3 regions of the Cytobacillus sp. C11.1 genome follow, and region 2 is predicted to be linked to each of the others. Evidence: a T-box and tRNA genes for the amino acid it is inferred to sense, from the RefSeq annotation. Region 2 holds a T-box; the other regions hold tRNA genes.

Region 1 (4,207 bases), 1.8 Mb from region 2:
ACTATTCCGCAGTAGCTCAGTGGTAGAGCATTCGGCTGTTAACCGAACGGTCGTAGGTTCGAATCCTACCTGCGGAGCCATATGGAGAGCTGTCCGAGTGGCCGAAGGAGCACGATTGGAAATCGTGTATACGCTAACCGCGTATCAAGGGTTCAAATCCCTTGCTCTCCGCCATTATAAATATCATATTGGCCCCTTGGTCAAGCGGTTAAGACACCGCCCTTTCACGGCGGTAACACGGGTTCGAATCCCGTAGGGGTCACCATTTTGGAGGATTAGCTCAGCTGGGAGAGCATCTGCCTTACAAGCAGAGGGTCGGCGGTTCGATCCCGTCATCCTCCACCATATAACATTATCGCGGGGTGGAGCAGTCCGGTAGCTCGTCGGGCTCATAACCCGAAGGTCGCAGGTTCAAATCCTGCCCCCGCAATCTGGTCCGGTAGTTCAGTTGGTTAGAATGCCTGCCTGTCACGCAGGAGGTCGCGGGTTCGAGTCCCGTCCGGACCGCCATTTTTATTAGTAATTTAGTTAAAAAAATATGGCTCAGTAGCTCAGTCGGTAGAGCAAAGGACTGAAAATCCTTGTGTCGGCGGTTCGATTCCGTCCTGAGCCACCTTTATAAGCCGGTTTAGCTCAATTGGTAGAGCAACTGACTTGTAATCAGTAGGTTGGGGGTTCAAGTCCTCTAGCCGGCACCATTTTCTTATAAAGTAATATACTTATAAGGTTAATAAATATAGCGGAGGGGTAGCGAAGTGGCTAAACGCGGCGGACTGTAAATCCGCTCCTTCGGGTTCGGCAGTTCGAATCTGCCCCCCTCCACCATTTAATAGGGGTATAGTTTAATGGTAAAACGAAGGTCTCCAAAACCTTTGATGTGGGTTCGATTCCTACTACCCCTGCCAATATTATAATGGCGGCTGTGGCGAAGTGGTTAACGCATCGGATTGTGGCTCCGACACTCGTGGGTTCGATTCCCATCAGTCGCCCCATAATATTTTAAAGTGATTAAACAAGCAGCAAACTCATATATATGTAACATGAAATTATCAATGGGCTATAGCCAAGCGGTAAGGCACCGGACTTTGACTCCGTCACTCGCAGGTTCGAATCCTGCTAGCCCAGCCATTTTGCGGAAGTAGTTCAGTGGTAGAACATCACCTTGCCAAGGTGGGGGTCGCGGGTTCGAATCCCGTCTTCCGCTCCAGATGAACTTTAAACTTTATGGCGGCATAGCCAAGTGGTAAGGCAGAGGTCTGCAAAACCTTTACCACCGGTTCGAATCCGGTTGCCGCCTCCACAAATTTAAATCTTGAAACGCTGATATACGCCGGGGTGGCGGAACTGGCAGACGCACAGGACTTAAAATCCTGCGGTAGGTGACTACCGTACCGGTTCGATTCCGGTCCTCGGCACCACAAGATTTTCTACATTTTAATATGCCGGTGTGGCGGAATTGGCAGACGCGCACGACTCAAAATCGTGTTCCTTCTGGAGTGTCGGTTCGACCCCGACCACCGGTATCATGAAAAAACGGTTTTCCTTAATGGAAAACCGTTTTTTTTGTGCTATTTAATTTTTTATAATGGAAGAAAATTAGATAGTCTATAATCGATGATAATTTTAGAGGTGTTTTTACCAAGTTATTAAAATGGATGTACTTGCATTAGATTCTGAACAGTTCGGAAGGTGGTTTCGAATGGGTTCTGAGTGGTTCGGAACCCTTAGTTATTTAAGGAATAACAATGAAATTAAATGATTCCTATACTTGTCCTAGTATAAGGGCTGCTGCTGCATGAAGTAAACAAGGTATCTCGATTCAGAGGACGGGAAGAGAAAGGGAACGAAAGGGCTTCAATCGTGTCCGCACTCAGCAAAATGGATGAGAAAGGGAACGAAAGAGCGGCAATCGTGCCCGTACTCAGCAAAGTGGGAAGTCCAGCCACTTGTCAAACTGCTTTTCCCCATCAAAACCTTTTTCTAAGTTAAGATTTTCTAAGTTAAGATAATGACTATAATCCTTTGAATTCAAATGCATTCGTCCACTTAAATATCGAAGCATCATCAATTCATCTGTTTCATAACGGGGCTTTAAAAACATAATTCACATCCTTTGTTCAAGTTAGATTTATTTTATGAGATACACCCTAAATTTACAAGACAAAGCTCTCACCCCGATGAGAGCTTTTCCCATATCTAAAACAGAAGTCAAAATATTGCACTATTTTGGTCAATTAAGTCACCCATATATGCAAACGTTTTCAAATATAATATAGGAAAGCGTTTGCAAGAGCAGAGGGGGCGGTGAAAAGGATTGGAGACAAAGATTCAGATTGAAGAACCAGTTATTCAATCAGAGGTAAGAACAGTATCCAGGAAAAAGACGAAGTTAAAGGGGATTTTAACATATGGGGCTTTTGTGGGGCCGGCGTTGTTATTTTTCCTTCTGATTCAAATTATTCCTTTTTCAATGGGGATTTATTATTCCTTTACTTCCTGGAATGGTGTAAGTTCTGTAGTTGAATGGGTAGGACTTGAAAATTATCTTAAGATTTTTAAGAATGATCCCAAGTTCTTTGATTCATTTATTTTTACAACAAAGTTTATGCTTGCTTCGGTTATTATTAGTAATTTAATAGGATTTGGACTGGCTTTATTATTAAATGCAGCATTGAAGTCGCGGAATTTATTGCGGACTGTTTTCTTTATTCCGAATGTCATTGGCGGTTTATTGCTCGGTTTCATTTGGCAGTTTATTTTTGTAAAGGGGTTTGCTGCAATTGGAAACCTTACTGAGCTTTCAATTTTTAAGCTGCCTTGGCTCGGTGATGAGACCACTGCCTTTTGGGGAATTGTGATTGTGTTTGCCTGGCAGATCAGCGGTTATATGATGGTCATTTATATTGCGGCTCTTCAGGGGGTTGATCAAAATCTCTTAGAGGCAGCGAGGATAGACGGAGCATCAAATTGGACACTGCTGACCAAAATCATCATCCCGCTTATTTTGCCGGCATTTACAATCTGTTTCTTCTTAACTATTTCGATGGCATTTAAAATATTTGACCTGAATATTTCGCTTACTGGCGGAGGTCCATTTAATTCAACACAATCAGTTGCGATTAACATCTACCAGGAAGCATTCCAAAATAACCGGTACGGCCTGGGCACAGCGAAATCAATTTTATTCTTCCTGGTTGTTGCGATCTTTACAACTGTCCAGGTTATGATGACGAAAAAGAGGGAGGTTGAGGCATAATGAACCCAAAATACACGAAGTATACGTTTCTTCTTGAAATGATCGGAATTGTATTAGGTGTTATTTTCCTCATTCCTTTCTACTTCGTTCTCGTTAATTCCGTAAAAGGCTTCGCTGATATTCTGATCGATGCGGCGGCTTGGCCAAAAGAATTTCTTTTTTCAAATTACGTAAAGGTATGGGATATTATTAATTTTCCGCAGGCCTTCTGGAATTCGCTTATAATTACGGTAATCAGCAATATCGGCCTTGTTGTCATTAGCTCAATGGCTGCCTGGAAAATGGTTCGGACTCCGGGGAAACTCAGCAAAATTCTGTTTGTATTCTTTGTGTCTGCTATGGTCATTCCGTTTCAGACGGTTATGATTCCGCTGATGAAGCTGGGCGGTGCATTAAATCTGACAAATAGTATTCCGGGATTAATCATTATGTATTTTGGCTTTGGTGTCCCGTTATCTTTATTTCTTTATCACGGATTTATAAAAACAGTTCCCATTGAAATTGAAGAATCAGCAAAGATTGACGGCTGCAGCCAATTTGGTGTCTTCTGGAGGATTGTTTTTCCGCTCTTAAAGCCAATTACGGTAACAGTCGTGATATTAAATACATTGTGGATTTGGAATGATTACTTATTGCCGCTGCTTGTGCTGCAGGATGCAGAACTTCGTACGATCCCATTGGCAACAAGCTCATTCTTTGCACAATACACGAAGCAGTGGGATATGGGGCTGGCCGCTCTTGTAATGGGCATTACACCGGTTATTATTTTCTTCTTGTTTCTGCAGAAGCATATTATTAAAGGCATTGCTTCAGGTTCTATTAAGTAGTTGTAGAGATTTTTGCCGCTAAACACGAATCGGTAAAAATTTATATAAAAATTATTCAGGGGGGAAACAAATATGAAACGCTTTGCTCTTCTATTGCTGTCATTGATTTTGGCGGCAGGCATTA
Region 2 (4,207 bases):
TAACTTTGCGGACTGTTTTTCCGTCGATTTGCTCTTTTACCTTGTCATCGCCCATTGCGATTTGCTCCAATATATTTTCTTGGCATCTGCAGGAACCATTAGTTTTGCTTTTACCTTGCCGTTGATTTGGATAACGATTTCTACTTCGTCGTCAACCATTTTCGCTTCATCGTATGCAGGCCATGCTTCATAGGCAATCGATCCGCTGTGGCCGAATTTTGACCATAACTCTTCTGATATATGAGGAGCGATTGGGGAAAGCATTTTTACAAAGCCTTCAACATAGCTTTTTGGAAGGACAGCAGCTTTATATGCTTCATTAATAAATACCATCATTTGTGAAATGGCTGTATTGAAGCGTAATCCTTCGTAGTCCTCAGTTACCTTTTTAACGGTTTGGTGGTATACCTTTTCCAGATTCGTGCCTTCTTCAGTGTCCTGGATTTTCGAACTTAATTCGCCGTTGTCTTCAACAAATAAGCGCCAGATGCGGTCTAGGAATCTTCTTGAACCGTCCAATCCATTTGTAGACCAGGCTATCGATGCTTCAAGCGGCCCCATGAACATTTCGTATAGACGAAGTGTGTCTGCACCATGGCTCGCAACAATCTCATCCGGATTGACTACATTACCTTTTGACTTACTCATTTTTTCATTATTTTCGCCAAGGATCATCCCCTGGTTGAATAGCTTTTGGAAAGGCTCTTTCGTATGGACAACGCCTACATCATAAAGGACCTTATGCCAGAAGCGGGCATATAGAAGGTGAAGAACCGCATGTTCTGCTCCGCCGATATAGATATCAACCGGAAGCCACTCTTTTAATTTTTCAGGATCTGCAAGAGCTTCACTGTTTTTAGGATCAATATAGCGCAAGTAGTACCAGCAGCTTCCTGCCCATTGCGGCATTGTGTTTGTTTCTCTGCGGCCTTTTTTGCCTGTTTCAGGGTCCACAACGTTTACCCACTCATCAATGTTGGCTAATGGAGACTCACCTGTACCGGATGGTTTAATTTCCGTTGTCTTCGGAAGTACCAATGGCAGCTGCTCATCTGGAACGGCTGTCATTGTTCCGTCCTCCCAATGAATAATTGGAATTGGCTCTCCCCAGTAACGCTGGCGGCTGAATAGCCAGTCACGAAGTCGATACGTAACCTTTTTCGTTCCAATACCTTTTTCTTCAAGCCACGCGATGATTTTTTCGATGGCATCTTCTTTGTTTAAGTCATTAAGGAAATCAGAGTTTACATGGACGCCATCGCCAGTGTAGGCTTCTTTCTCAACGTCTCCGCCTGCAACTACCTCTTTAATTGGAAGTTCGAATTGCTTGGCAAACTCATAATCGCGTTCGTCATGAGCCGGAACAGCCATAATCGCACCTGTTCCATAGCTTACTAGAACGTAGTCTGCAATCCAGATTGGCATTTTTTCGCCGTTAACGGGATTGACTGCATAAGCGCCAGTGAATACACCCGTTTTTTCTTTTGCCAAATCAGTACGCTCAAGATCGCTCTTGCTCTTTACTTTGTCAATGTATGCCTGAACCGCTTCACGCTGCTCATCCGTTGTAATTTTATCAACAAGCCCGTGCTCCGGAGCCAGAACAGCATATGTTGCACCGAATAATGTGTCTGGGCGTGTTGTAAAAACAGTGAAAGTACCGTCATGGCCATCTATATTAAAGGTAACCTCTGCACCTTCTGAACGTCCGATCCAGTTTCTCTGCATATCTTTAAGGCTTTCTGGCCAATCCAACAAATCAAGATCCTCAAGCAGGCGATCCGCATAAGCCGTAATTTTTAGCATCCACTGCCTCATTGGACGGCGCTCTACCGGATGGCCGCCGCGCTCACTTTTTCCGTCAATAACCTCTTCATTGGCTAGAACAGTTCCCAATGCAGGACACCAGTTAACAGCTACTTCATCAATATAAGCTAGCCCTTTTTCATAAAGCTTTAAGAAAATCCATTGTGTCCATTTATAATATTCAGGATCTGTTGTATTGACTTCACGATCCCAATCATAGGAAAAGCCTAGTGCTTTAATCTGGCGGCGGAATGTATTGATATTTTGCTCTGTAAATTCTGCCGGATCATTCCCTGTATCAAGCGCATATTGCTCTGCAGGCAAACCGAATGCATCCCAGCCCATTGGGTGAAGGACATTATAGCCCTGCATACGCTTCATGCGAGAAAGGATATCTGTTGCTGTATAGCCTTCCGGATGCCCAACATGAAGGCCTGCGCCAGACGGATAAGGGAACATATCAAGCGCATAAAACTTGCGCTTGCCTTTATCTTCAGTTGTTTTAAATGTCTTATTTTCGTCCCAGTAGCTTTGCCACTTTTTTTCAATCTCCTGGTGATTGAAACTCATCTTTGTTTCCTCCTATTAGTGAAAATAAAATAAAAAAACCTCTCATCCCATAAAAGGGACGAGAGGATTATGTATAAATCTCCCGCGGTACCACCCACATTAGTGACCATGTCACTCGCTTCATTCATCCTTAACGCGGAATACGGCAAGCATTACTGCTACTTCACACTTGCTGCTCAAAGGCGAGTTCATGATGTGCCCGGCTGACTTGCACCGTCCGTCAACTCTCTATAATCGGGCTGAAGCACCATTACTATTCCTTATCTAAGCATTTATATATATGAGAATATAGCTATTGTAATAAATTTCCCGCCAGGTTGCAAGTAGGCTTATCCTGACAGGGAATTTAATATCCAGAATATGCAGAGACCATTGAATAAGTGCACAATTCTACATGAATATTATTAAAATAAACAGCACCCCGCAATTACTCAGTGTTTCTCCCAAAATCTACTTCAAATCAGCAAGATGAGGATGAAAGAACCATAGAAGAATAGCGATAATAGGAACGGAAACCGCCAAAGCGATGCCGGGCTTTTTATAATGCATTCGCAGCATAATGAACATTATTGTATTAAAGAGTACAGACCACCAGAATCCCCAGCCGTTATCATATACAAACAATCCTTTCTTTGAAAACAAATACTCCAGCACTGAAAAATAGATGATCCAAACACCTGTATATATAAATTTTTTCTTTAGCTTCTTTTCAGGAAAATAACGAAGATAGATCATAACGACGACTGGAATGATAATCAAGGTGAAGGTGATTTCAATAAAAGTGTGGTTTAGCCAATCGAAGGTAACGGCCCTGTAAGCCCAAAGCGTATGATTATAGAACAAAAAATTATAAAGGAAGTTTGCGATCATATAAAATTGGACGGTTGGATAATACTCCTTCCATCTTTTCCAATCAACAAATTTCCATGCGAAAAAAATATAGACTAGAACCACCAATAGTAAATACAAAATATCTCCACCAATTACCTGCAGGATTTAGGTATTTCCAATATACCCAAATTTCACGCTATTTTATTCAACTTCTGGATCAATAGAAAAAGAGGGCATGGCAGCCCTCTTTAATATGTAGATAAGATCCGATTCTCCTGCAGTTCACAGTGGCTGTTTTAGTCCCTTTTATTACTGAACGGTATAGCCTCCATCAATAACTGCCGCTTGGCCCGTAATCCCTTTTGCTGATTCGCCAGCAAGGAAAATCGCATAGTCTGCAATTTCTTCAACGGTTAAAAGTCTTTTTTGCGGCACTAATGGATAAATAACCTCTTCAAGTGCTTTTTCAAGCGGTACATTTCTCGTTTTGGCAAGATCATTCAGCTGGTTTCTTACTAGCGGAGTATCTACGTAGCCCGGACAAATCGCATTAACAGTGATGCCGTCTTCGGCTGCCTCCAGAGCAGCGACTTTCGTAAGGCCAATCACTCCATGCTTCGCGCTATTATAAGCAGCTTTCCCTGCAAACCCTACCAATCCGTTGATTGAAGCCATATTGATGATTCTTCCTGATTTTTGTTTTTTCATGACAGGCATTACATGCTTAATCGCTACGAAGGGCGCGGTCAGCATGACCTTGATGAGAAACTCAAATTTTTCAGTTGGAAAATCCTCAATAAACGAAACATGCTGCAGTCCTGCATTATTGATCAGAACATCCAGTGTCCCGAAATGGCTGACTGTTTCCTGGATCGCCTCTTGTATTTCCTGTTCAGAAGTCACATCGCATTTTAGGCCGATCGCTTCGTACCCTTCACTGTTGAGAGTTTCTGCAGCTTTTTTGACGGCGTCTTCCTGAATATCTGTCAAAACAATTTTA
Region 3 (4,207 bases), 1.2 Mb from region 2:
GTTTGTCACCGGCAGTCACCTTAGAGTGCCCAACTGAATGCTGGCAACTAAGATCAAGGGTTGCGCTCGTTGCGGGACTTAACCCAACATCTCACGACACGAGCTGACGACAACCATGCACCACCTGTCATCCTGTCCCCCGAAGGGGAACGCCCTATCTCTAGGGTTGTCAGGAGATGTCAAGACCTGGTAAGGTTCTTCGCGTTGCTTCGAATTAAACCACATGCTCCACCGCTTGTGCGGGCCCCCGTCAATTCCTTTGAGTTTCAGCCTTGCGGCCGTACTCCCCAGGCGGAGTGCTTAATGCGTTTGCTGCAGCACTAAAGGGCGGAAACCCTCTAACACTTAGCACTCATCGTTTACGGCGTGGACTACCAGGGTATCTAATCCTGTTTGCTCCCCACGCTTTCGCGCCTCAGCGTCAGTTACAGACCAAAGAGTCGCCTTCGCCACTGGTGTTCCTCCACATCTCTACGCATTTCACCGCTACACGTGGAATTCCACTCTTCTCTTCTGCACTCAAGTTCCCCAGTTTCCAATGACCCTCCCCGGTTGAGCCGGGGGCTTTCACATCAGACTTAAGGAACCGCCTGCGCGCGCTTTACGCCCAATAATTCCGGACAACGCTTGCCACCTACGTATTACCGCGGCTGCTGGCACGTAGTTAGCCGTGGCTTTCTGGTTAGGTACCGTCAAGGTACCGGCAGTTACTCCGGTACTTGTTCTTCCCTAACAACAGAGTTTTACGATCCGAAAACCTTCATCACTCACGCGGCGTTGCTCCGTCAGACTTTCGTCCATTGCGGAAGATTCCCTACTGCTGCCTCCCGTAGGAGTCTGGGCCGTGTCTCAGTCCCAGTGTGGCCGATCACCCTCTCAGGTCGGCTACGCATCGTTGCCTTGGTGAGCCGTTACCTCACCAACTAGCTAATGCGCCGCGGGCCCATCTGTAAGTGATAGCCGAAACCATCTTTCAGCTTTCCCTCATGTGAGGGAAAGAGTTATCCGGTATTAGCTCCGGTTTCCCGAAGTTATCCCAGTCTTACAGGCAGGTTGCCCACGTGTTACTCACCCGTCCGCCGCTGACTTCAGGGAGCAAGCTCCCATCCGTCCGCTCGACTTGCATGTATTAGGCACGCCGCCAGCGTTCGTCCTGAGCCAGGATCAAACTCTCCATATAAGAGTTGATTAAGCTCATAAGTTGTCTTTTCAAAAAAGACTAAAGAATTAACGTTGACGTTTTTGTTCGTTCAGTTTTCAAAGATCAATAAAATTGGAGCGGGTGAAGGGAATCGAACCCTCATCATCAGCTTGGAAGGCTGAGGTTTTACCACTAAACTACACCCGCATATATATTTGTTTTTCCCGAATGGTCGGGAAGACAGGATTCGAACCTGCGACCCCTTGGTCCCAAACCAAGTGCTCTACCAAGCTGAGCTACTCCCCGTAAATATGGCGCGCCCGAGAGGAGTCGAACCCCTAACCTTTTGATCCGTAGTCAAACGCTCTATCCAATTGAGCTACGGGCGCATTTTTAAAAGCAACTCTTATATTATAATGGCTTAAAAACCGTCTGTCAACAACTTTCTTTGGTGCGGCCGAGAGGACTTGAACCTCCACGGGGTTGCCCCCACTAGGCCCTCAACCTAGCGCGTCTGCCATTCCGCCACGACCGCTTAATGAAGCGACAATAACTATCATACCAGGATGAAATAAACAATTCAATGGTAATTAATGGTGCGGGTGAAGGGAGTCGAACCCCCACGCCTTGCGGCGCCAGATCCTAAGTCTGGTGCGTCTGCCAATTCCGCCACACCCGCAATATTAAATTAAAATGGTGAGCCATGAAGGACTCGAACCTTCGACCCTCTGATTAAAAGTCAGATGCTCTACCGACTGAGCTAATGGCTCACAAACAAAAAATGGCTGGGCTAGCAGGATTCGAACCTGCGAGTGACGGAGTCAAAGTCCGGTGCCTTACCGCTTGGCTATAGCCCAACAAATGGCGGTCCCGACGGGAATCGAACCCGCGATCTCCTGCGTGACAGGCAGGCATGTTAACCGCTACACCACGGGACCTGCTTATTGTTTTTTTAAAAGAAAGTGACCCGTACGGGATTCGAACCCGTGTTACCGCCGTGAAAGGGCGGTGTCTTAACCGCTTGACCAACGGGCCATTGTGAGAATATTCTGGCGGAGAAGGAGGGATTTGAACCCTCGCGCCGCTTACGCGACCTACACCCTTAGCAGGGGCGCCTCTTCAGCCACTTGAGTACTTCCCCAAATATGGCTCCGCAGGCAGGATTCGAACCTGCGACCGTTCGGTTAACAGCCGAATGCTCTACCACTGAGCTACTGCGGAATAGTAATGAATCTTAGTCGAAATCGTGGTAATCATCTTATCGACTCTTTACATTATAAGGACGTGGACTTCAAAAGTCAAGCTTGTTTTTGAAAGAATTTATTAACCTCTCGTCCTATTATTGTCCTGCGACAATTACTAAATATAAATCCTTTTTAATCCATTGTCAATTCTTTTTCGAACACTAATTTCCCCCTGCATTTTCCGCAAACATATCTCTTGGTATCAATAGCTCTTCTTCTCTGATAAGTTTGATTGCACTCTTTACAAATGTAAATAAGTATTTTCTTGGGTGTTCTTCTTTTTTGGCGATCAGGCAAAGCTGAGCAAAATCGTGGCGCTCCCACTTCTTTCATTAACTGCCTGAAATCCTGATCACGGTGTTTATATCCTCTGCCCTCTAAGTGCAAATGATAATGGCAAAGCTCATGCTTAATTATGCCAACAAGTTCTTCAATTCCAAGCTGCTCATAATATTTTTTATTTATTTCTATATGATGAGAGTTTAACAAATACCTTCCGCCCGTCGATCTAAGCCTGGCATTAAAGTATGCTTGGTGGCGAAATAGTTTGCCAAAGCTTTCTAAAGATATCTTTTCAACAAGTATTTGAAGATCTTTGTCTTTCATTGCAATGTTTTCCCCTTTTATAGTGAACATGACAACCTATTATAGCATACATTATATATACCTTTTACAGAGAAGGAGCTGTTCTGATTTTTAGGAGCCCCTACTTTCCTTACGATAAGGAATCCATTCCATATCCACATACACCTTAAGGATTAAACCTAACATACGGGAGGTAATCATATGCCTGTTTGGTTTCAGAACCAAATCCAGCGTGCGTTTTACGAGAAGGACCGTTATCAGATAAAATTATTAAATCAATGCTGGTTTTTTTATAGAAAAAAACACTGCTCATAGAAAAGCTGAGCGCCTTGCGATAAGCATAAGGCGAATCACGCAGGAAGTCCTGATTTCTGAGTGATTTGACTTACGGCTCGAGAGCAAGGCGCTGAAGCTGGACAAAATAAGCAGTGTTTTTCCATTTAACTTGACGGGTCCAGCATAGTTAAGGCGACTCTTCCTTTCTGTTTATCTACAGAGTCAACCCAGACTGTGACTACATCACCTACAGATACAACATCTAATGGATGCTTTACAAATTGACGGCTAAGTTTTGAGATATGAACAAGGCCGTCCTGTTTGACTCCAATATCAACAAAAGCGCCAAAGTCGACTACGTTTCGTACTGTCCCCTGAAGTTCCATGCCTTCTTGTAAATCTTCGAGCTTTAATACTTCCTTCTTTAATAGAGGCTTTGGCAACTCATCACGAGGGTCTCTTTCGGGTCTCATTAACGCATCGATTATATCTTTTAACGTCAGTTCGCCAATTTCAAGCTCTTGTGCTGTTTGGCTAATGTTCAACCCTGCTAGGGCATTTCTTAATGAAAGGGTCCCAAGATCATTGGACTTAAAACCAAGATTAGTCAGCAGCTTATTTACTTCTGCATACGTTTCAGGGTGAATGCCTGTCCTGTCCAACGGCTCTTTTCCATCCACAACTCTTAAGAATCCAATCGCCTGCTCATAAGTTTTTGCTCCAAGGCGCGGAATTTTTTTCAGCTGCTTGCGGTTTGCAAACTTTCCATCCTCTTCACGCTTTTTGACTATATTATTGGCAACTGTTTTTGAGAGCCCCGCAACATGCTGGAGAAGTGACGATGATGCTGTATTGACATTGACACCCACTTGGTTTACTGCAGTTTCCACTACAAAGTCCAGCGACCCGGACAATCTCTTTTGGGATACATCATGCTGATATTGCCCCACACCAACAGATT

The links. The T-box of region 2 lies ahead of leuS (leucine--tRNA ligase). A T-box ahead of a tRNA ligase gene usually reads a tRNA of that ligase, here a tRNA-Leu.
Region 1: it encodes a tRNA-Leu, which carries the amino acid that the T-box ahead of leuS (leucine--tRNA ligase) is inferred to sense. The anticodon was not compared.
Region 3: it encodes a tRNA-Leu, which carries the amino acid that the T-box ahead of leuS (leucine--tRNA ligase) is inferred to sense. The anticodon was not compared.

Annotation. Positions count from the first base shown of each region.
Region 1 covers NZ_CM176935.1:4,994,003-4,998,209, reverse strand. Annotated here, with positions in the region: tRNA gene AC3ZVC_RS24945 (tRNA-Asn) at 6-80, shown strand; tRNA gene AC3ZVC_RS24940 (tRNA-Ser) at 84-174, shown strand; tRNA gene AC3ZVC_RS24935 (tRNA-Glu) at 191-265, shown strand; tRNA gene AC3ZVC_RS24930 (tRNA-Val) at 270-345, shown strand; tRNA gene AC3ZVC_RS24925 (tRNA-Met) at 357-430, shown strand; tRNA gene AC3ZVC_RS24920 (tRNA-Asp) at 434-510, shown strand; tRNA gene AC3ZVC_RS24915 (tRNA-Phe) at 541-613, shown strand; tRNA gene AC3ZVC_RS24910 (tRNA-Thr) at 623-698, shown strand; tRNA gene AC3ZVC_RS24905 (tRNA-Tyr) at 742-825, shown strand; tRNA gene AC3ZVC_RS24900 (tRNA-Trp) at 832-905, shown strand; tRNA gene AC3ZVC_RS24895 (tRNA-His) at 917-992, shown strand; tRNA gene AC3ZVC_RS24890 (tRNA-Gln) at 1,054-1,128, shown strand; tRNA gene AC3ZVC_RS24885 (tRNA-Gly) at 1,133-1,207, shown strand; tRNA gene AC3ZVC_RS24880 (tRNA-Cys) at 1,227-1,300, shown strand; tRNA gene AC3ZVC_RS24875 (tRNA-Leu) at 1,330-1,418, shown strand; tRNA gene AC3ZVC_RS24870 (tRNA-Leu) at 1,442-1,523, shown strand; gene AC3ZVC_RS24865 (carbohydrate ABC transporter permease) at 2,315-3,256, shown strand; gene AC3ZVC_RS24860 (carbohydrate ABC transporter permease) at 3,256-4,083, shown strand; gene AC3ZVC_RS24855 (ABC transporter substrate-binding protein) at 4,156-4,207, shown strand, end outside.
Region 2 covers NZ_CM176935.1:1,831,210-1,835,416, reverse strand. Annotated here, with positions in the region: partial or broken gene leuS (leucine--tRNA ligase) at 1-2,376, opposite strand, end outside; T-box leader at 2,428-2,652, opposite strand; gene AC3ZVC_RS09125 (CBO0543 family protein) at 2,827-3,345, opposite strand; gene AC3ZVC_RS09120 (3-hydroxybutyrate dehydrogenase) at 3,517-4,207, opposite strand, start outside.
Region 3 covers NZ_CM176935.1:623,759-627,965, forward strand. Annotated here, with positions in the region: rRNA gene AC3ZVC_RS03110 (16S ribosomal RNA) at 1-1,180, opposite strand, end outside; tRNA gene AC3ZVC_RS03115 (tRNA-Gly) at 1,275-1,348, opposite strand; tRNA gene AC3ZVC_RS03120 (tRNA-Pro) at 1,371-1,447, opposite strand; tRNA gene AC3ZVC_RS03125 (tRNA-Arg) at 1,454-1,530, opposite strand; tRNA gene AC3ZVC_RS03130 (tRNA-Leu) at 1,591-1,676, opposite strand; tRNA gene AC3ZVC_RS03135 (tRNA-Leu) at 1,736-1,820, opposite strand; tRNA gene AC3ZVC_RS03140 (tRNA-Lys) at 1,836-1,911, opposite strand; tRNA gene AC3ZVC_RS03145 (tRNA-Gln) at 1,924-1,998, opposite strand; tRNA gene AC3ZVC_RS03150 (tRNA-Asp) at 2,004-2,079, opposite strand; tRNA gene AC3ZVC_RS03155 (tRNA-Glu) at 2,105-2,176, opposite strand; tRNA gene AC3ZVC_RS03160 (tRNA-Ser) at 2,192-2,282, opposite strand; tRNA gene AC3ZVC_RS03165 (tRNA-Asn) at 2,288-2,362, opposite strand; gene AC3ZVC_RS03170 (SprT family protein) at 2,518-2,991, opposite strand; gene cmpA (cortex morphogenetic protein CmpA) at 3,172-3,285, shown strand; gene AC3ZVC_RS03180 (Tex family protein) at 3,411-4,207, opposite strand, start outside.